DNA from 4 places in the Bacillus sp. 7894-2 genome. Region 3 is predicted to be linked to each of the others. Evidence: riboswitches for the same ligand, from Rfam matches in the RefSeq annotation. Region 3 holds a riboswitch; each other region holds the start of a gene.
The links. A riboswitch is a leader RNA that binds a small molecule or an ion and turns the genes downstream of it on or off. The one in region 3 is predicted to bind thiamine pyrophosphate.

Region 1 (5,657 bases), on a different contig from region 3:
ATAGAATTAACACACAGACTATCACAGTGAATGCTTTAATGCTTGGGTTGAATTCATGTAAGAGCAAGCTTCTCCCTCCCTGCAATGGACCCGATATCGTTCATGAGCTTCTCAATGTAAGGAACCTTTAGGGAAGCAATCTCCATAATCTCATCATTCTTCCATAATGCATCAGGCATACCATCGTAAATTTTCTCTCCTTCTGAAAGAACAAGCACTTTGTCCGCATAGGAATGGATGATTTCCATGTCATGCGTGATCATCAACACGGAGCCTCCACTTTGTATCTTTGTTTCCAAAAGCTTCATAAGCTCCCCGGAAGTCCTGGCATCCTGCCCAAATGTTGGCTCATCAAGGAGGAGAAGGTCCTGATCATTCACAAGCATTGATGCAACACTAAGCCGCCGCTTTTGCCCCTGACTTAAGGAAAAAGGATGCATGTCAGCACATTTGAGCAAGTCCACTTGAAGCAGAGCAGCCTGAACTGTTTTTTGAATATCGGCGTCAGGAATCTGCTGTATTTTTAGGCTGAAGGCAATTTCATCATAGACAGAATCTGCAATAAATTGGTGTTCGGGATTTTGAAAAACGCAACCTGATTTCTGTCTTAACTCTTGCTCCTTCCACTGGGAAAGGGGGCGATCATTAAAAAGAATATTGCCTTTGGATGGAGCAGATAATCCTGCCAGCAGTCTGGAAAGCGTTGTTTTTCCTGATCCATTTGAACCGGCAATTGCCACAAATTCACCTTTTTTAACAGAAAAACTAATATTTCTTAGCAAGTCCTTACCAGCTTTATTAAAGTATAGATTCTCTGCTGATAGGATGATCTGCTCTTCAGGAGCTTGGTGTTTTTTCTTCCTGTTATCTAAAATCTGAAGTGCAGCAGAGGGATTTACAAATCCAGCAATTAGCTCCCGATCAGTTAACGGAAGCTTTTCCCCGCTGTAGATCCCAGCTTTTTTTCCTGATAGGCCGGCTCTAACCGTGCTTGGCAGCCAGATGCCCTCAAGCAGAAGTTCTTCTGCATATTGATTAAAGCAATCTGCCGTGCTTCCAATAAATAAAATTTCTCCTTCCTTGTTTAGGACCACGCACCGGTCGGTCAAATCAATCCAATCATCCAGCTTGTGCTCAATGATTAGAAGGGAAATTGCCTGGTTTTCTTTAAGCTCTTTAATGATGCGTGTGAGTTCATAGCTTGAAGCCGGGTCCAGATTTGCTGTCGGTTCGTCCAAAATCAAGATATCCGGTTTTAATGACAATACACATGCCAGTGCTAGCTTTTGCTTTTGGCCCCCGGAAAGAGTGTGGATTAAGGAATGTCTATACGGCAAAAGATGAACAAGCTCTAATGCTTCATCAATCTTTCTCTCGATTTCATCATTAGGTGTTTTCATATTCTCAAGTCCAAAGGCCAGCTCATCCTCGACTGTGGTCATGCAAAATTGGCTTTCAGGGTCCTGAAATACAATGCCAATGTGCTGATTAATTTCGCCAGGACCGAATTCCGCAAGCATCTTTTCCTTGAATGAAATGGTCCCTTCCAATTCGCCATCAACGGCCTCCGGATACAATTTATTTAAGCAGAAAGCAAGTGTGCTTTTTCCCGATCCGCTTGGGCCCAATAATAGAACTGCTTCCCCTGGATAAAGGCTGAATTGCACATCTTTAAAAATAGGTTTTTCCACATCTTCATACCTGAAGGAAAGCTGTTCGGTTTTTAATATATGCCGGTTATGCTGTAATTCCATTTTCCGGTTTTCCCCTTTTCCGCTCTTTTCCAATTGGAAAGCTGTTTAATGCCCCAGTTTTCGCAAGGCTCTCACTCAGCCATTTGCCCAGCAATCCAGCCAGTAAAGCACCGCTGATCAGCCTCACAAAAAACATAGCTGTTACATAACCGGGTGAGAGGGCCGCATAGCCGGAAATGAAATAGCCCCAAATAAAACTAGTAACAGATGAGCCCATTCCGGCAGCAATTAACACCCATGTCCGGTAATTATTCCATTTTGTAGCCGCAAAAACAGCTTCCGCTCCAATCCCCTGAATCATCCCTGACAGAATCAGGCGGGGACCAACTGCGTTGCCGATCATGACTTCAATGGCTGCAGCGATGGTTTCCGATAAAAAGGCTGCTCCGGGCTTTCTGATTATGTACGCTGCGATGATTGAAACAACAAACCAAATGCCAAAAATCAAATCATAGCCAATTAAGCCGAACATTCCATATAGCACGTTGCCAAATTGCAGGAACGCCAGATATACAACTGCAAACACGACAGCAAGTACAGACAGGACAATGACCTCACGAAGCTTCCACTTTTCGAGCATTTTACTCAGCCTCCTTTTTGGATGGACTGTTGGCAGACATATTCACCGTCATAACAATATGTGTAGAATCGCTTTTCTTACAGTTTTCAAAAGCATCCTCAAGTGTTTTAAAAACAGCGTGTGCATCTCCATCCAGTCTTGAAGCATAATGAACTCCTTTAGAAAAAGTACCCCGATTCGCAGCGAGTTCGACCTGGTCCATAATGACGTTCATGTAATCAGGAATCCCCATCGGATAAAGGGCGAACTGGACAGCGACTTCCTGGCTGATTACTGCTGCTGATTCTTCATTTGCCCGTTCCTCATTTTCAGCAAGATAAGCATCGCCTGCAGTATCACCGGGACATCCATTTGAAAAAGTCCCGTTAAACACTACATGATCTCCATGCTTAACTGATTCAAGGTAAATAGCTTTGACCACATCGAAAACATGAATGGACCTGCCACGCACACAGGTGCTCACATCATCAGTTTCCATCCATACCTTGCTCGTATCCACTTCTTTTAGTGCTGATAAAATAACCTCCGCAAACCTGTCAGTCATTGGGTAAATTGAAAACCTGCACCCTGTAATTTCACTAGTCCCACATAAAAAATTTTCCTGCATTTTTCCATCCTCCTATTATTTATGAAAATAAAAAACTGCATTCCCATAGGAAATGCAGTTGAATGTTATCAATACAAATAAATGATAGCCGTTCACCTGCACTTCCCCACGCTGGTATTATCCAGATCGGGTGATAAGAGTCAGAACGGATTGTTCTTCTCAGCCAAAAAGCTCCCCTAGTGCAAAACTTGGATATGCAGTTTTTAATGACTCCATCTTAATACGGAGCAAACAAAATGTAAATGAATAATTTATCTTTTTTATATCAAATGATCTGTGAAATCAGACAGCAGCGGTTAAGCTATGAAAAAATTTCTCCATTGTCCATGTCATGTTCTAATCCAGTCCTTCCCTTCATAAAAGTGTAATAGGACAATTTTACACCGAGAATAGGGGGCAAATTGGATGATATACAGAATGCTTGCTTTAAACATAGACGGAACACTACTCCAAACAAATGGAAGACTTCATAAATCAACAAAAGAAGCGATAGAATATGTGCAGCAAAAGGGAATTTATGTAACACTTGTTACGTCCCGAAGCTTTCCATCCGCGAAAAAAGTGGCCAAAGCATTGAAAATCAATTCTTTGCTGGTCACTCACAGGGGAGCATATATTGCAGCTTCCCAGGAAAAGCCGATCTTTGTAAAAAGAATTCAGGAAGATGAAACGTTTGAAATCGTGCGCCTGCTTGAAGGCTTTACCTGTCAAATCAGGCTGGTGCACGAAAAATATTCCCTTGCCAACAAAACGAAGCTCAATACCAATATGCTTGCTAAAACTGTTTTTACAACCGGCGATCCCATTTTTTACTCCCAGCAATTTGTGGATTCATTAAGTGACACCATCTTAGACGAGCCGGTCACCCCGCCAAAAATTGAAGTGTACTTTGAAGATAAAGAAGACCTTGAGGATGCTAAGACAGCCATCTGGGGCATGTTTGAAAATGTAGAAGTCATTAAACTGAATGATCTGAGGATGGACATTGTTCCTTCAGAAGTTTCAAAGCTGAATGGGCTGCTCTATTTATGTGAACACCTTGGAATTTCCAGAAACCAAATGGTCGTAATTGGAGATTCTGAAGATGATCTGGAAATGATTGAAGCCGCCGGTCTGGGGGTGGCAATGGGTAATGCTCCGGCAGAAGTAAAAAAAGCAGCAGACTGGCTGACACGATCCAATGACCAGAGCGGCGTAAGCTACATGGTTAAAGAACATTTCCGCAAACAGCATCCAATCGACTTTCTGAAGAAAATGAATCTGCTGAAATAAATGCATGAAAGAGAGTCCGGTCAAGGCAGATCGGCTCTCTTTTTGATTTAGGGCATTGGATAAAGCGAGTCAATAGTATATTGACCTTGTTTCCCCAGTTCTGTACACTAAAAGGAGTTTGTCAACATGAATAATAAAGACTATGCAGCTGCCCGTGAGATTGAACACCGGCAGATTTATTATATTTTTTAAAAAAAGGTGATAGATTTGAACATATCAATTTTAGGCATAAAGGATGAACGGTTCCATCGTCCGCTCCGGCTGATCGGAAACCTCTTTTTTGAAGAATGTGAAGTGTTGCTGGGTGAGAATGCTGCAGCAGATTTGACAATTTCTTTTCAGCTTGAGCAGGGAGATCGCATTAAAGCCTTTGCTAAGCTTACTGATAAAGACAGCAGGAACCTTACTGCCACTTTTGAAAAAGAATTTGTTCCGGCTGAGTCAGAAAAAGAGACTTTCAGACAAGTGAAGAATGCAGTATCACATGTATACCTGACTGTTTTGCAGGACTGGACGGGCATTACCCAGAAGTGGGGGATTCTGACCGGAGTACGTCCCACAAAATTGCTTCACCGTGCCATGCAGAATCAGACACCTCTCCAGGAAGCTCATCATCAGCTGAAGGAAGAGTACTTGATTACAGATGAAAAAATTCAGCTTATGCAGAATATTGTAGACCGGCAGCTTGCTGTGGTACCGGATCTTTATGACTTGAAAAAAGAGGTAAGCATATATATTGGCATTCCGTTCTGCCCGACAAAGTGCGCGTATTGTACTTTTCCTGCTTATGCGATTAATGGCAGGCAGGGTTCTGTTAACTCATTTCTTGGCGGCCTTCATTTTGAAATGCGCAAAATTGGTGATTGGCTGAAAGAAAATAATGTGAAAATCACCACTGTCTATTATGGCGGAGGGACCCCGACAAGCATTACGGCAGAAGAGATGGATATGCTTTATGAGGAAATGTATGAATCTTTCCCGGATGTAAAAAACATTCGGGAGGTCACTGTGGAAGCAGGCCGTCCTGATACGATTACACCTGAAAAGCTTGAAGTGCTTAAAAAATGGAATATTGACCGTATCAGCATTAATCCTCAGTCCTATATTCAGGAGACCTTGAAAGCAATTGGCCGTCACCACACAGTGGAAGAAACCGTGGATAAATTCCATTTGGCCCGTAATATGGGCATGAACAATATCAATATGGATCTGATCATTGGATTGCCTGGAGAAGGGGTTCAGGAATTTGCGCATACTCTGGGTGAAACAGAGAAATTAATGCCGGAATCCCTGACTGTTCATACTTTATCCTTTAAACGAGCTTCGGAAATGACTAAGAACAAGCAAAAATATAAAGTTGCCGATCGTGAAGAGATTGAAAAAATGATGGACATGGCTGAGGATTGGACGAAAGTTCATAATTACCATCCTTATTATCTCTATC
Region 2 (5,657 bases), on a different contig from region 3:
TAAGGAATAAATCAAAAGGGAAGGGGTGACCTGTATGCTTTGGACCTTAGCAGGTATTCTGCTTGTATTATGGATTCTCGGATTAATATTTAAAGTAGCTGGAGGCATTATTCATATTCTGCTGGTAATAGCAGCGATCATCATTGTGGTTAACTTTATTAGAGGAAGAGCATCAGGCAGGGGGTAACAGGAAAAGCCTTCATAAGGTATGGAGGCTTCCAAGATTAGTTTACATAACATTATTATATAAAACTAATAAAAGACCAAATAAAACCGGCCCTATGAGAAGGGGCCGATTCCGATCATGCTATAACCAATTCTGCCTTCAATTCTCCAGCAAGCTCCTGGACTTCGCTGCCTTCCAATGTTTCTTTTTCCAGAAGGGCTTCTACCAGTTTCTCAAATTGAGGCTGATGATTGGCGATAATCAATTCGCATCTTTCTAATGCTTTTTGGAATAGATCCTGCATTTTAGCTTCTTTTTGTCCTTTGTTGAAAGTAAGCTCGAAGCCGTTATCAAGTAACCCTGTATCAACCATTTGCTCTATGATATGCTTCGCTTGTTTAACATCACCGCTCACCCCAATGCTGTGCTCGCCAAGAATCATTCGTTCTGATACACCGCCGGCGAGTATCATCGCGACCTGGTCAAGCAATTCACTTGTTGTCGATAAGTGAAGTTCTTTTTGAATAGGAGCTACATACCCAAGGGCTTCGCCACGCGGAATGATGGTTGCTTTCCGGACGGAACCCGGTTTTGTTAAGGCAGCCACTAAGGCATGGCCTGCTTCATGGATTGCAACCCGCTGCTTCGTTCCGGCATCTTGCAATGCACGTGTGGTCGTTCCCAAAATGGTACGGTCCAGAGCGTAATCCAAATCTTCTTTTGAAATAATTTCCTGGCCGTTTCGGACTGCTCTGCGGCTTGCCGTTTCGAAAAGGGAATGAAGATCTGCGCCTGAAAATCCGGAAGTGCTTTCTGCAAGATCGCCCAGAGTTGTCATAACATCTTCAGCCAGCAATCTATTTCTCGTATGGATATTGATGATCTCTCTCCGACCCTTTGTATCTGGAAGAGGGACATTGAAAGAGAAGTCAATTCGTCCAGGACGCAGGAATGCTTCGTCGAGCATATCCTTCCGGTTTGTGGCGGCAATAAATAATATTCCATCATTGGAATGTCCGCCGTCAAGCTGGACCAGCAGTTCAGTTAATGTTTTTTCACTTTCTTCTCCGCCATGCTGCTTTCTTCGTCCTGCAAGTGCATCTACTTCGTCAATGAAGACGACAGCAGGAGCATGCTTTCTGGCATTCTGGAAAAGGTTTCTGACACGGGATGCACCAACACCTACGAATAATTCATTAAACCCGGAACCGCTTGTTGAGAAGAAAGTTGCTCCAAGCTCCTTGGCAATTGCCTGAGCCAGCAGGGTTTTTCCCGTTCCGGGAGGTCCGTATAAGAGAATTCCCTTCGGCGGCTTGATCCCCATTTTTAAAGAGCGCTCAGGTTCTTTTAAAATGGATAGAGTCTGCATGATTTCCTCTTTCATTTCTTCCTGGATCCCGCCAACATCTTCAAGCGAAATAGTAGGCAGGGCTTTAGGCTTCGAGACACTTTGCTTCATTGTATTTGTAGCGCCCATTCCGCCTTTTCCTGATTTAAACAGGTAAATTCCAACGGCAATGAACAAAAGGACTACACCGCCCAGAATCCAGGGGGTTAAAGGTCCTGTGTTTGCGAACGAATATTGTATATTATAGGTTTCTACTAATTTATCAACCATCTCACTGTTGGGAGGCACATGGGAGATGTACTCTCCGTCAGGAGCTGTTATCAGAAGTTTTCCATTTTTATATTCCTGTACTGCAACAGTCTTTCCATCCTGGGAAGCTATAATTTTTTCCACAGAAGAGAACGGGACAGTCACATCCTTTTTTCCTGCTTGTACGGTCCAAATAACCGCAGCCAAAATCACCGTGACTACCAATGCAATAGAAATAATCGTCGAAGGCTTCTTAAGACGTGATTTCAACTATTTCCCTCCTCATTGAACATATCTACATTATAAGAAATTAAAATTGTTAAATACAGGGTTTTACACTTTTTAAACGTTGTAAATTATGGAAAAATAATTTTATCTGCTAGAAAGTGTGCTACAACAGCGTTCAGAGGCTATTGATTTGTGAAAAAATTGTGACAGGCAGGGAGGTACCTGTTTGATATATTTAAAAAATTTTCACCAGGGACCACTTTTCACTCTTACTCATTTCATATATACTAAAAGCGGATAATTCAATAACGTGCCACAAGGGGAGCATATCGCTGAGAGTGAACAGTTCGCTGTTCTGACCCTTTGAACCTGTTAGTTAATGCTAGCGCAGGAATGTGGAATGATAGGCAGATATAACTTTCTGCCTGCTTGTTCTCCCTTGGGGTATCGTCACGAGACTAAAGGGGGATTTTTTTATGAAGAAATTAAGGTTAATTGCAATGATAGAGGCTTCGTTCTTTGCTGCCTTTGCTATCATTCTTGATTTTCTGCCATCCATCAAGCTGTCGCCATCCATTTCCATATCTGCCGCGATGATTCCCATTTTCATTCTGGCTTTCAGGTGGGGCTTTAAGGTCAGCTTCATTGCAGGCCTCTTATGGGGGATTTTGCAGATTGCCATGGGGGATGCCTGGATTGCCACTCCGCTTCAGGCATTTATCGAGTATTTTGTGGCATTTGCCTGTATTGGATTTGCCGGTTTGTTTTACCGCGTTATCCAAAATCAGCTGCGCACCGGCAATAAGAAGAAAGCGCTGGGCTGGGTGGTCGTGGCGGTATTTATCGGAAGCCTCGCCCGATATTTCTGGCATTTCATAGCAGGTGTGCTTTTCTTCGGAAGCTATGCACCTGAAGGGATGTCACCGGTCCTCTTTTCCTTCCTGGCAAACGGCGCAACCATGCTTGGAGCGGCCATTCTCTGCTCAATCGTGGCTGTCTTAATTATTTCATCGGCACCGAGATTAATCATTCGAAAATCGGTTGAAAGTCTTCAAACTCACAAGAATGCTTCATGATATATATGCCTCTTTGAAGTATTTCAAAGAGGTTTTTTTATATATTGGGAAATTGCTCCTGAAAAATGGGTATATTACTCAAAAAGGGGAGTGAAGACTTTGTCCAATACATTGCAGGGAAACATTATCACAGGTGTTTTTGATGTGGAAGCCAGTGCCTTTGAAATCCAGAAAGTAAAAAGCTTCAGTACCCAGTCAGTTCTCAACAAAAATCAATGTGAAACTCTGTATAACTATCTGTCCCTTCATGAAGAAGATGAGGGAGGGCAAATCATTACACTTTACGATCAAATGCCGCTCATGCTGACCCGGCAGGAAATATGCAGTCTTAAGAAAGATTTGGAGAACATTAAAAAGCTATATCAGTAGAAAATCGCTTTGCAGCTTGCAGAGCTTTTTTTTACGCAAAAATTATTTTGACAACTTTGTGACAAAAAGTTTGACAAATTTGTGAACATAGTTAGAATATTAAATAAAAGGAGATGGGGATATGACACTTCAACAGCAGCGCGTATTGCATTTTTTCAGAAATAGTACAGCAGCAGGAATTATTTTAGGTTTTATTGTTTTTATTTCAAGCTTTTTTGTAAGCGGCATCACAGGCGAGTATGTATTATCCATCGGCTTAAGCATTATGGTTTCTTCCATGCTGCTTTTCGGATTCGGATTTTTTATCAATGTAATGGAAGAAATGACAAAGGGAAGCAAGGGAATCAGACAATACAAATAAAACCGGCCTCCAATGGGGAGACCGGTTTTTTTATACTGTCTAGCTCCAGCGTCGTGATCAAGGCGCTTCTATCCTAATGTGAAGCATGTCCAGAGGTTAACACCCAAATAGAACCGACTACAATAACAATCACCATAAATACGGCATAAATCATATTGACCAGGTTCGTCTTGCCGTCTTCACCTTCTCTTAAGTGCATGAACATGAACAGCTGCATGCCTGCCTGAACGACAGCCAGTGAGCCGATGATCCACATGATCACTTTAAAAGAAAGGTTCGTTTTCAAAGCAATTCCTGCTGCTGCAAATGTCAGCACAAGGGAAACTACAAATCCAATGACATGGCTTATCGGGAAGCTTTTTGATTGATGATGCTCCATTTAAGCCACCAGTCCTTTCAGATACACAAATGTGAAGATAAAGATCCAGACTACATCAAGGAAGTGCCAGTAAAGGCCGATAATAAACGTTTTCCTTGCAGTAGTAGGGGTAAGGCCTCTTTTTAGAAGCTGGATGATAACCATCGTTGCCCAGCCAATTCCCAAAGTTACGTGAGCTCCATGTGTTCCCAGTAAAACAAATAAGCTGGAAAGGAATGCGCTTGTCTGCATCGTTGCGCCTTCATGGGCATAATGAATAAATTCATTAATCTCCATGAACAGGAAGCCTGCGCCAAGAGCCAGGGTAATCACCAGCCAGGTGATTAGCCCTTTAAGGTTATGCCGGCGCATTTCAAAAATGGCAATGCCCATTGTAAAGCTGCTTGTCAGAAGGAGCACGGTCTGTATCATGACATCCTTGATGACAAAGATATCTTTATGTGTTGGCCCTCCTGCAAAGCGTTCATATAAAACTCCATATACTCCGAACAGAGTGGCAAACAGGACGATTTCAGCGCCAAGGAAAACCCAGAAGCCAAGAATATTCATGCGGTCCTGCTCAGTTTGATATTCAAGCGGCAGAGTCGTATCCACTTTAGCTGACATGATCGTGCACCTCTCCTTCTGTTTTTCTCCACGCATTTTCAATTCTATGAATCTCTTCTTTTGAAACATGGAAGCCTTCATTGTAATCGAATGAACGGATAATCAATCCGGCAAAAATGCCAATTCCGGCAACAGCTGCCGCGATGTGCCATTCAAACACAAGGAAGAAGCCTGCGATGCCAAAGATAACACCCATATAAATCGGTACCCATGAGTTGCTTGGCATATGAATTTCTTCTATTTCACTGTCATGCAATGTTAAGCCTTCATTCTTTTTCTTCATGTGCCAGAATGGATCAAGTGATTTCACTTCCGGCAGCTTCGCAAAGTTATAGAACTGAACAGGTGATGCAGTAGACCATTCCAGTGTTCTTGCATCCCATGGGTCGCTTGAGATGTTTCTGTCCGCATAGCGGATGCTCCAGTAAATGTTATAGCAGAATACAGCGAATCCGGCTGCGAGAACAATAGAACCAATCGCTGAAAGCATGAATAGAGGTGCAAAGCCTGATTCGGCAGAGTATGTGTATGCACGTCTTACAGCTCCGTTTAATCCAAGGAAGAACATAGGCATGAATGTTACGTTAAAGCCGATAACGAATAGCCAGAAATGCCATTTTCCGAGTTTTTCATTCAGCATGAAGCCGAACATTTTTGGCCACCAGTAGTACAGGCCTGCAAATACCGCAAACACGACACCCGGAATTAATACATAGTGGAAGTGGGCAACCAGGAATAAGGTATTGTGATACTGATAATCCGCTGCACCCATTGCCAGCATGACGCCTGTAACCCCGCCGATGACAAAGCAAGGAACGAATGCAAGTGCCCAAAGCATCGCAGAAGTTATTTTTATGCGGCCTTTCCGCATCGTA
Region 3 (5,657 bases):
AACCTTGGTGTTTCTTTCATGATCACACCGATAAACCCTATTGGGATCCCGCTGACATTTAATGTCTTATATGGGGGGAGAATGTGCTTGCCTGACTTCTGGCTGATAACATTGGCTGCAATCCATGGAAAGCGGGAACCGGGGTAACTCTTTACAGCGGAAGGGCTTCCGCCATTTAGTAAGCGAAGCAGTTCATCCAGGCCCCTGTCGAATTCATGGTTACCGATGGTGCCAATATCAAACCCCATCTTATTCAAAAACTCAATGGTCGGTTCATCCTTCAGGAGGGCAGATACAGGAGGACTGGCTCCTATCATGTCTCCAGTATGAAGCAGGATGGTATTTTCATTTTCTGCCGCACGCTCACGCAAATAGGCAGCGAGATAATCCGCACGTCCTGCGGGTCTGCCGTTAATCTGCCGGGTCACATTCAGCTGGCCATGGAAATCATTGATTCCAAGCAGCTGCACTTTCTTGTATGGCCCCTCTGAGCGATCTTCAATATGGCCATGATAATCTTCAGAGAGGCCCTGCCTATCCCATTGATCTTTCTCTCCCAGAGGCAATCCCAGGAAGCTAAATAATATAAGGGAGATAAGTACTTTCATCAATCAACCTCCAGTAATTGTGGCAGGGATAGTATTTGCAGATATTGGGGATTTAATCGTAGGAACAGTTTATCCAATTTAATAAAGGGTAAGGGTCATAATAGAAACATAATACTGCCAAAGGAGATGACAACAAATGAAATATAAGAAGCTTTTGCTTTCAGTCCCATTGGGTGCAGGATTATTGTTGGCAGGGTGCGGAACAGATGAACAGGAGCCGCCGCCGGAAACGGAAGATGTAGAATTGGAAGATAATCAAATGGAAGAAAACAATAATGGTGATAGTGAAATGCAGGATCCGGGAACATCAGAGGAGTCTGATATGGAGGAGCCTGGCATGAATGAAGAATCACCACAGGATGAAGAGAACATGGGTGAAAGTGATATGGATATGAACGATGAGGAGTCTGAAGAGAATTAGGAATGCTGATACACATCTAAAGCATGGAAAAAACGTCTGTTTATAGCAGGCGTTTTTCTGTGCTGTCTGTAAAATTAGTGATTTCGAGCCACGGCGGAACCGTCTCAGTGTTCTGAATAAAGGAGCAGGAATGGTCAAAAAGGAATTTTAGATTGCTTTGTTGAATGTATCGAAAAGCATATTTCGCTAGGAGCATAGAATCCAGGAGAATAGTGATATTACATACGAGGGAATATATCAAGGTAAAAGGCTCGCCGCAGTAACAGATACCGTTATCGTGCAAATGGGCGGCCACACTAGAAAATCCACACTGCTTTCACCTGAAAAAATAGAGCAATTAAAGCAATTTTCAGTTGGAATTCAATAAAACTATATTAACAAACTAGTGGTGGGTTCAAGTGTTTGAACCAGCGGAACTTGCTTATTTCTATAACAGATAGTGGGAGTGATTGTTTTGGAATTGAATGATGTGATACAGGGGCACAGATCCATTCGAGAATATGAAGATAGAGAAGTAAGTCAAGAATTGCTGGATCAAATTTTAGAGGCGGGTATTCGTGCCTCCTCAAGTGGTAATATGCAATCTTATTCGATTATCGTCACAAGAGACAAAGAACTAAAGAAAAAATTATACACTGCTCATATGGAGCAATCGATGGTTGTTGATGGACCTATTCTCTTAACTTTTTGCGCTGATTTTAATAGAATGCGAAAATGGCTTGCACTCAACGATGCACCTATACATTTTGATAATTACATGAGCTTTATGATCGGTGCCATTGATGCCACTTTGGCGTCACAAAACTGTGCACTGGCAGCTGAAAATGCGGGACTCGGCATTTGCTATATGGGCTCTACGCTTGCAAACTGTGACCAAATTGGCGAACTATTAAACTTACCCCCAAATGTCGTACCCGTTGTAGGTTATTCATTAGGATATCCCGCAGAAAACCCTGCCCCACGTGATCGATTGCCAAAGCATGGACTTGTTCACTACGAGCAGTATCGTGATTATTCGGATGAAGATATTCTGGAAATTTATAAAGATCGAAATGAAAAAGGATGGAACCGCTATATGGCCGTCCCAAAACTTAAAGAAATGACAGAACAATTAGGATTAAAAAATCTTGCCCAAATCTATACCAAAGCAAAGTATACGAAGGAATCACACCTTCAATTTTCACAAACAGTGCTGAATTACTTAGAGAGACAAAACTTTATGAATAATGAATGAAATTTCATGAAGGGGGGTTCTTCTGCTTCATGAGTGGTACCGACACAATATCGTGAAACACGGGAACTGTCCCTTATACAATCTCTTATTCCGCAATACCAGCTTCCAGGCTTTATAATAAAGTATCAAACATTGATTTTTATCCACATTTTTGAGCTGGAAAGCCTGCTTTAGGTGACAATTGAAAAACATCTTTCATTTATTTTCAGAATTATGTATACTGATAGTGAATTAAATAGCAATAACTAGGGGTGCCCAATAGCTTGGGCTGAGAAAGAAACGCGCTAAAGTTTCTTGACTCTTTGGACCTGATCTGGATTATACCAGCGTGGGGAAGTTAGATGTGCAAAGGTTTCTTTGTGCATAGACATCTACGGTTAAGCCGGTCCATCATTATGTGGACCGGCTTTTTTACATATCTTGCACTACCTCGGTTCCAGGTCTCGTCCTTATATTTTTAATAAGGGAGAGATGATCAATGACTGCAAGTTCTTTAAATCAGGAGAGTATTTCTATTATGCCGAGCTTTACTGGCAGCAAAAAAATCTATGTGGAAGGATCCAGACCGGATATCAAGGTTCCAATGCGGGAGATAGAATTAAGTCCCACCACCGGTACTTTTGGAGAAGAAATCAATGAGCCGGTTCGCGTATATGATACGAGCGGGCCTTATACGGATCCTCAATACACGTCCGATCTAAAAACAGGGCTTCCCGCTCTGAAAAGCCGGTGGATTCAGGAACGCGGGGATGTTGAAGAGTATGATGGGCGGGAAATTAAGCCCGAGGATAACGGGTTCCGCGATGAACATGATCCGCGTGCTAATCATAAAGTCTTTCCTGGCTTATCCCGCAAGCCATTGAGAGCGATTAAGGGGAAGAATGTCACCCAGCTTCACTATGCAAAAAAGGGAATCATTACTCCAGAGATGGAGTTTATAGCCATTCGGGAAAATATGGAACCTGAATTTGTCCGGTCTGAAGTAGCGAGGGGCCGGGCAATCATTCCTTCCAATATCAATCATCCTGAGACAGAGCCAATGATCATCGGAAGGAATTTTCATGTGAAAATTAATGCGAACATTGGAAACTCGGCTGTTTCATCCTCTATTGAAGAAGAGGTCGAGAAAATGACCTGGGCTACCCGCTGGGGAGCAGATACAATTATGGATCTGTCTACAGGCAAGAATATTCATACTACACGCGAATGGATTATTAGAAACTCCGCCGTTCCGGTCGGTACTGTTCCCATTTATCAGGCACTTGAAAAGGTTAATGGCATTGCCGAGGATCTTACGTGGGAAGTATACAGGGATACCTTAATTGAACAGGCAGAGCAGGGGGTTGACTACTTTACCATTCATGCCGGTGTCCTTTTACGTTATGTACCGCTTACTGCCAAAAGGCTGACCGGAATTGTTTCGAGAGGCGGATCCATTATGGCACAGTGGTGCCTGCATCATCATCAAGAGAACTTTTTATATACACACTTTGAAGAAATCTGCGAGATCATGAAAGCTTATGATGTGGCCTTCTCCCTGGGGGATGGACTGCGGCCGGGATCGATTGCAGATGCAAATGATGAGGCTCAATTTGCGGAGCTTGAAACACTAGGGGAGCTGACGAAAATTGCCTGGGAACATGATGTACAGGTAATGGTCGAGGGACCTGGCCATGTTCCAATGCATTTAATCAAAGAGAATATGGATAAACAATTAGAAATCTGTAAAGAAGCACCATTCTACACACTCGGACCCCTTACGACTGATATAGCTCCGGGGTATGACCATATTACCTCTGCAATCGGGGCTGCCATGATAGGCTGGTATGGGACGGCGATGCTTTGCTATGTTACCCCTAAAGAACATTTGGGTTTGCCAAATAGAGATGATGTGCGCGAGGGTGTCATCACGTATAAAATTGCAGCCCATGCTGCAGATCTGGCAAAGGGACATCCAGGAGCACAAAAAAGGGATGACGCCCTGTCAAAAGCCCGTTTTGAATTCCGCTGGAGAGATCAATTCAATCTCTCATTGGATCCTGAGCGCGCTTTGGAATTCCATGATGAAACCCTGCCGGCTGAAGGGGCAAAAACCGCTCATTTCTGTTCCATGTGCGGACCAAAATTCTGCAGCATGAGAATTTCTCAGGATATCCGGAAATATGCAATAGAGAATAAGCTTGACACGGATGAAGCGATACAGAAAGGCATGGAAGAAAAAGCTGAGGAATTTAAAAAGTCCGGGACCATTTATCAGTAAATGAATAGTAGCTTAATAGTTATGTATCCGCTGGGGGTGCCTGTTTGCAGGCTGAGATTAAAGCAAAAGCTTTAAGACCCTTGGAACCTGATCTGGCATGAATACCAGCGTAGGGAAGTGGGGATTGGGTCTGAATTCTATGGCCACATACCTCCGCTTTCTATTTAGAAGGTGGTTTTTTATTGCAGAAAATCTAAAAAAGCTTGGGGGCAGCCGCTATGAAAAAACAGCTTCATGTTATATCAGATGGAAAGCTTTCTCCAGAGTCCTTCGCTGAATTAGCAGTTGAATTGGAACCCTTTACAGATAGATTCCACTTACGGGAAAAACATCGAACCTCAAGAGAGATATATGAAGGAGTTCAGCTGCTTCTTAATAAGGGAGTTCCTGTTCATAAAATCGTTATAAATGATCGTGTGGATGTTGCCTGGGCGTTTAGAACGGGTGTGCATCTTGCTTTTCACAGCCTTCCAGTCCATGTTGTCAAAATTCATTTTCCAGATATACCCATAGGATGTTCCGTACATTCTCTTGAAGAAGCAAAAGAGGCTGCAAAACAAGGGGCTGATTATATCCTGTTTGGGCACATATTTGAAACCGATTCAAAGAAGGGAGTTCCGCCAAGGGGCACTGGGTCACTGGAGGCTCTTAAAAAGGCAGTAGATATTCCTGTATTGGCAATTGGGGGCATGGAACCAGAGAAAGTACCGGAGGTTTTGAAGGCGGGGGCAGACGGCATTGCTGTAATGTCGGCGATTTTGCAGGCAAAGGACCCTGTAGAAGAAGCAAAGCTTTTTGCAAAAAAATTAAATGAGGAGGGGAAATGATGAGGAAAATGTTTGATGCCGTTATAGTCGGAGGCGGCATTAACGGAAGCTCCATTGCTTTTCAACTGGCTAAAAGAGGGTATAAAGCGGCCGTTTTGGATATGGGGAAAATAGCCGGCAAAGCTTCAGGAGCAGCAGCTGGAATTTTAGGAGCCCAAACGGAACTGATAGAAGACGGCCCGCTATTTCAGCTGGCATGCAAAAGCCGCTCCATGTACCGGAGCCTGATTCCTGAACTGGAAGATTTATCACAGGTGCATATTGGCTATCAAAATAAGGGTGTATATAAAGTGGCGGCTAGTAAAGA
Region 4 (5,657 bases), on a different contig from region 3:
CTGGTCATTCTTTCACGTTCTTCATCGGTAAACCCGGAATTTCCGCGATTGGATTTTGCATTCTTTAAATCTATTTCATTATGGGCCACGTTTAAGTCACCACACATAATAACAGGCTTTATTTCATCCAGCCCGAGCAAATACTCCCGAATCCGCTCTTCCCATTCAAGGCGGTATGGAAGCCGGGCCAGGTCACGCTTTGAGTTTGGCGTATAGACATTCACCAGATAAAAGCCTTCATACTCAAGCGTGAGAATCCTGCCTTCTGGTTCTGTTTCCTCATCGCCCAATCCATAGCGGACAGAGATAGGCTCTTTTTTCGTAAATACAGCTGTACCCGAATATCCTTTTTTAAGCGCATAATTCCAATATTGGTGATAGCCATCCAGGATGAGCTCAATCTGTCCCTCCTGCAATTTGGACTCCTGGATGCAAAAGATGTCTGCATCCACCTCTTTGAAGTAATCTGTGAAGCCTTTTTTCACACAGGCCCTAATGCCATTCACATTCCATGATACGAGTTTCATTGCAATTGTATCTCCTTACGAAAAAATCTGTATGAGTACAACATTACCATGGCTTTTCAATAATTGCATAGTAATAAACACTGAAACTTGAAAGGCAATCGATAATACTGATTTTTTAAAAAAAATGCTCAAAATTAATGGACATTTCTCCTTACTGCTTCTTTTAACTCCCTGGCTGATTTTTCAGGGGAATCCGCCTGGCTGATTGCCGTAATGACTGAAACACCGTCTGCTCCAGCAGCCATAATGGGAGGTGTATTTTTAGAGTTAATTCCGCCAATACCTACCACAGGAATCTGGATAGAAGCAGATCTCAATTCCTTTAAAAAAGTAAGACCCTGAACTGCTTTGGCATCTTTCTTTGTGCTTGTCGGATAAATAGGGCCAATGCCGAGGTAATCTGCTCCCTGCCGGATTGCTGCTTCTGCTTCAATCATATTATGAACGGACACGCCAAGGATTTTGCTGCCGATTTTTCTCCTGACCACATCTGCCGGTTCGTCTTCCTGGCCTATATGGACTCCATCTGCATTAATAGTAAGCGCCAATTCAATGTCATCATTGACGATAAAAGAAATGCCGCTCTCGTTGCAGATTGCCTGAAGCCTTTTTGCAAGAGATTCCTTCTCTTTGCCTTGCAGGCATCCTGCACCTTTTTCACGGAATTGAAACAGGGATATGCCCCCATTAATTGCTGATCGGAGAATATCTTCAGGCTCTTGGAAGCAATTTACGCTTCCCATTATTAAATATACTTTAAGCAGCTCACTCATTTCCTCTGAATTAATTCTCATGAACGAAATTCTCCTTTTTCTTCAAATTATAAGCCCAATGATTGGTTGGTCCATGACCGCTGCCAATTCTTAAGTCATGTTCAATTGCTGCCTGGATAAATTGCTTTGCACGATCAACAGCCTGCGGCACAGAAAAGCCTTCAGCGAGTCCGGCTGTAATGGCAGCCGAAAAGGTGCAGCCAGTACCGTGCGTGTTTACTGTTTGTATTCTATTACTCTTGAACTCGGTAAAACTTTCACCGTCAAATAATAGATCGGCAGCCACTTTTCCCTCATCATGGCCGCCCTTAATGATGACATGTCTCGCTCCAAGCCTATGTAGTTCTTTTGCTGCCTTCCGTTTATCTTTCATTGAACGAATATTAGCATCCGTTAAAACCTCCGCCTCGGGTATATTGGGTGTAATCACCATCGAGAGCGGAATTAGATGCTTTTTCATCGCTAAAATGGCTTCAGTCTGAAGAAGACATGCTCCACCTTTTGCTATCATCACCGGATCAATGACGATATTGTTCCATCCGTATTCCGCAATCTCCTTTGAAACCGTCTCGATAATTTCAGCACTAAAGAGCATACCTGACTTGACTGCATCAGGCCTTAAATCCTCTCCAATGGATTGTAATTGTGACGCAACAGCCTCTGCGGTCATGGGATAAACTCCCTGCACTCCCCTGGTGTTTTGTGCCGTTACGGCAGTTAACGCTGACATGCCGAAAACACCGAGTTCCTGAAAGGTTTTTAAATCTGCCTGAATACCAGCACCGCCGCCGCTGTCTGATCCTGCTATGGTTAAAGCTTTGTTCACCTTCATTTTTATTCCCCTCCTACCTGACTAAAAGAGCCGCGCAATTCAACATCTGAGGCTGAGATAGTATATAAGCTATTCAAGAACTCTATTTGGAAAGTGCCCGGGCCCCTGCCATCCGTTTTTTCTGCAGCGATTTCGGCGGCAGAGCCATACACGACCAATGAAGCAGCTGCCGCTTTTACTGGATCCTTTTCAACAGCAGCGAAAGCTCCAATAACAGAAGTCAAAAGGCATCCGGCACCCGTTACTTTCGTTAACAGGGGATGTCCATTGTTAATGGTAAAAGTGGCTCTTCCATCTGAAATGATGTCCTGTTTTCCTGTAATGACGGTGACTGCACCAAGTTTATTTGCTGCTGACTTTGCGAGCTCAGAAGTGTTTCCCTCTGCTTCTCCTGCATCAACGCCCTTAATATTCCATTTCTGTCCTGCTGCATTGGCAATTTCTGCTGCATTTCCTCTTATGATGCTAATATCTAATTCTTCCATTATTCTATTGGCTGTTTCTGTGCGATAGGCTGTCGCGCCGGCACCAACCGGATCAAAGATTACCGGCACCCCATGCTGATTGGCTGATTTTCCTGCGATAAGCATGCTTTTCACTTCTTTTTCAGTCAATGTTCCCATGTTGAGAACCAGTGCCCCGGCAATTTTAGCCATATCACCCGCCTCTTCATGCGCATATGCCATTACAGGTGATGCCCCAATTGCCAGCAGGCCATTGGCAGTGAAATTGGTTACCACCACATTGGTGATATTATGTACTAAAGGATTAAACTCTCTTACTTTTTCCAATAGACTGCTAATCTCTTGAATGTTCACATTCATTCCTCCTCTGCGTTTGCCGCTCAATAGCCTTTGAAAAGAGAACAAAATAAAAACCAGATCCATATAAGGACCTGGCTGAATAATCTATAGAGAATTATGTTTGTTCTCCGAAATTACTACTTTCCTACGCTGGTATGATCCAGATCAGGTCCGAAGGGTAAAAAACAGTCCGGTTTCTTTCTCAGCCCGCGAGCATCGGGCACCCCTAGCAGTAAAACTATTAAGTTGGCTGTTTTTATCTTAGCCTGAATCATGAAATCTGTAAAGCTTGCAATTCTGCCGCTTCCTCTTTAAGGTGTAAGTAAGAATACATAGCTTGGAGGATTCAAATATGGCTGAACACCATTTTCACTTGAAAGCACATTGGCCTGGTCTTCGCAATGATGTTGGGGAAATAGAAACAGGCGGCCTGAGAACACAGGTATCCATTCCACCGGAAATGGACGGTCCCGGAATCGGAACGAATCCGGATGAAATGCTGCTCGGGGCGGCGGCTACTTGTTATATTATTACACTTGCAGCCATGATGGAACGCAGCCGGCTCGATAAAGAGGACCTTACAATGGAGTCGGTAGGAGTTGTTGATGTCACCAAAGGGGTGATTACTTACAAAAAAATTATTCATCACCCAGTTATTGTGCTTAAATCAGACGCTGATGATAAGGACCATACTCTTGCACATAAGCTTGTCCAAAAAGCAGAAGCATCCTGTATGATCTCAAGGGCGATTAAAGGAAATGTGGAAGTGGAAGTACAGGAAACCATTCGTAAAAATCAAACACCGGCCTGATAGCCGGTGTTTTGGTTTAAGTTATAGAGCCCATTTGCGGATGGCCAGTGCAACACCGGCTTCATCATTTGTTCCTGTCACAGCATCGGCTGTCTCTTTAACAATGTCCTGTGCATTGCCCATCGCTATTCCCCAGCCTGATTCTTTAATCATGGCAATATCGTTCAAGCTGTCTCCCATCGCCATTACATTTTCCATTGAAATACCAAGGAGGTCGGTTACTTTTAGGATACCTTTGGCTTTGTTGATGCCTAAAGCATTGACTTCTATATTGGTTAAGCTGGAATTAGTAATTTCCAGGTTGCCTTTAGACTGAAGCTCTTTATGAATCAGCTCCCTGATCGCATCATCTGAAATATCAAATCCAAATTTAAGCCATTCATGATCATGGATATTTTCCGGCATTTCGTTCATCCACACGCGCTCGCAGCTGGTTGCCCAGAAATTGGTCTTGTGTGTCTTAGACAGATTCCACATCCATTCCATTACTTTAGAATCCACTGGAGCTCTTAAAATGGATTCACCACCAGGTCCAAATATTTCGCTGCCATTTACCGTGATCAAATAAGAATTTAATTTTAGAGAATCAGCATGATCGCCTGCCGTTAACCTGGATCTGCCGGTGCTCAAAATGACTTCGATTCCTTTCTCCTTTGCTTCTTTTATAGCTGCACGGTTCTCTTCAGGAATTTCCCCTTTGGAGTTCAGTAATGTTCCATCCATATCAAGGGCGATTAATTTGATCTGCGGGGGAATTTTTGCTTCTTTCATAGTCCTCTTCCTTTCTTCAATTAACACAATAAAGCCATTATATAGGTAAGTCCGCTTTCCTTCAAAGAAGGCGCATTTTAGATGAATATTTTTTTGTGAAATGGAAATACCTGTATGTATTAAATGTAAAAGGTGATGTTACTATGTATCTTGCACTTGTAATCATCGTATGGATATTGTTCGCTTACCGCTTTATTGACTGGTCGCAGTGGAAAAAGCAATATCCTACTGTCTTATTTTTTATTGCGATCAACCTGACCTACAATATGCTCTATTTTAATCATACACTGTGGGCTTTTAGAGGTATTACGGCTGAATGGCTAAATCATTCGATTATTAACTTAGCTTTCACATTTTTTATTACTCCTATGGCTCTGATTATTTACCTGCAGCGCTACCCTGACAATAAAAAACAGGGATACATTTACTCTGCTATATGGATTGGCTTTTTTACCATTATTCAATCACTGTTTGCCCACAAAGGAATGTATGTGTACGATAACGGCTGGAACAGCTGGCATAACATTTGGCTGAATATCGCTCTATTTGCTGTATTGCGAATCCACTATCGAAGACCTGCGGTTGCCATGCTGATTTCCCTGCCTGCTGCGGTGGTATTCTACTTATTTTTTCCGTTTCCATTGGACAGCCTAAAATAAATGCATACATAAAGCGAGGTGTACTGGAATGATCATTCAGAACGACTTGTCTGTGTCCTTATTTTTGCTCCTTCTGTTCTTAACCTATGCATTGATGTGGTTTTATTTAATTAGGAAAAAAATCAATAAATAATTTAGGGCAGACTAATTGGTTAGAGCTTCCCATCAGTTAGTTTATGTTAGTTTTGTATAGGATTGGTCGAGGCTCTCCACATGGAGCACCTCGACACTGTGTATTCTTCTTTTCTGCCTGCCAGCAACTGTTCAATTAGTTTTTATTAATTTGAGATGTTGCGTTTTTCTCCTTAACCTTTTTTCTGATTTCAGCAACTAGCCAAGTAAAAGGAGGAATTGTGAAGGAGATCAAAGCAGTCAGAGGATAATATTTAGATATGTAATCAGAAATAAAATGATTATAATTTTTAATACCGAAAACAGTGAATAACACAACTACTATTACAGAAGCAAAGTGTACCCCCCA

Region 1: linked by a shared signal. The riboswitch ahead of CHI10_RS08030 (YkoF family thiamine/hydroxymethylpyrimidine-binding protein) and the one ahead of thiC (phosphomethylpyrimidine synthase ThiC) in region 3 are both predicted to bind thiamine pyrophosphate.
Region 2: linked by a shared signal. The riboswitch ahead of thiT (energy-coupled thiamine transporter ThiT) and the one ahead of thiC (phosphomethylpyrimidine synthase ThiC) in region 3 are both predicted to bind thiamine pyrophosphate.
Region 4: linked by a shared signal. The riboswitch ahead of thiM (hydroxyethylthiazole kinase) and the one ahead of thiC (phosphomethylpyrimidine synthase ThiC) in region 3 are both predicted to bind thiamine pyrophosphate.

The regions. Positions count from the first base shown of each region.
Region 1 covers NZ_NPDG01000057.1:14,398-20,054, forward strand. Annotated here, with positions in the region: gene CHI10_RS08015 (energy-coupling factor transporter transmembrane component T family protein) at 1-67, opposite strand, end outside; gene CHI10_RS08020 (ABC transporter ATP-binding protein) at 54-1,754, opposite strand; gene CHI10_RS08025 (ECF transporter S component) at 1,738-2,334, opposite strand; gene CHI10_RS08030 (YkoF family thiamine/hydroxymethylpyrimidine-binding protein) at 2,336-2,941, opposite strand; TPP riboswitch at 3,028-3,129, opposite strand; gene CHI10_RS08035 (Cof-type HAD-IIB family hydrolase) at 3,347-4,213, shown strand; gene CHI10_RS08040 (coproporphyrinogen III oxidase) at 4,421-5,657, shown strand, end outside.
Region 2 covers NZ_NPDG01000015.1:30,207-35,863, reverse strand. Annotated here, with positions in the region: gene CHI10_RS22115 (lmo0937 family membrane protein) at 35-187, shown strand; gene CHI10_RS03140 (AAA family ATPase) at 303-2,033, opposite strand; TPP riboswitch at 2,300-2,402, shown strand; gene thiT (energy-coupled thiamine transporter ThiT) at 2,468-3,067, shown strand; gene CHI10_RS03130 (hypothetical protein) at 3,167-3,436, shown strand; gene CHI10_RS03125 (hypothetical protein) at 3,558-3,797, shown strand; gene qoxD (cytochrome aa3 quinol oxidase subunit IV) at 3,871-4,176, opposite strand; gene qoxC (cytochrome aa3 quinol oxidase subunit III) at 4,177-4,782, opposite strand; gene qoxB (cytochrome aa3 quinol oxidase subunit I) at 4,772-5,657, opposite strand, start outside.
Region 3 covers NZ_NPDG01000134.1:33,488-39,144, reverse strand. Annotated here, with positions in the region: gene CHI10_RS19280 (bifunctional metallophosphatase/5'-nucleotidase) at 1-608, opposite strand, end outside; gene CHI10_RS19275 (hypothetical protein) at 745-1,029, shown strand; gene CHI10_RS19270 (nitroreductase family protein) at 1,484-2,263, shown strand; TPP riboswitch at 2,501-2,615, shown strand; gene thiC (phosphomethylpyrimidine synthase ThiC) at 2,742-4,523, shown strand; TPP riboswitch at 4,546-4,656, shown strand; gene tenI (thiazole tautomerase TenI) at 4,742-5,350, shown strand; gene thiO (glycine oxidase ThiO) at 5,350-5,657, shown strand, end outside.
Region 4 covers NZ_NPDG01000015.1:55,734-61,390, forward strand. Annotated here, with positions in the region: gene CHI10_RS03270 (exodeoxyribonuclease III) at 1-527, opposite strand, end outside; gene thiE (thiamine phosphate synthase) at 662-1,321, opposite strand; gene thiD (bifunctional hydroxymethylpyrimidine kinase/phosphomethylpyrimidine kinase) at 1,311-2,132, opposite strand; gene thiM (hydroxyethylthiazole kinase) at 2,135-2,950, opposite strand; TPP riboswitch at 3,061-3,173, opposite strand; gene CHI10_RS03290 (OsmC family protein) at 3,288-3,746, shown strand; gene CHI10_RS03295 (Cof-type HAD-IIB family hydrolase) at 3,768-4,517, opposite strand; gene CHI10_RS03300 (CBO0543 family protein) at 4,661-5,176, shown strand; gene CHI10_RS03305 (GerAB/ArcD/ProY family transporter) at 5,445-5,657, opposite strand, start outside.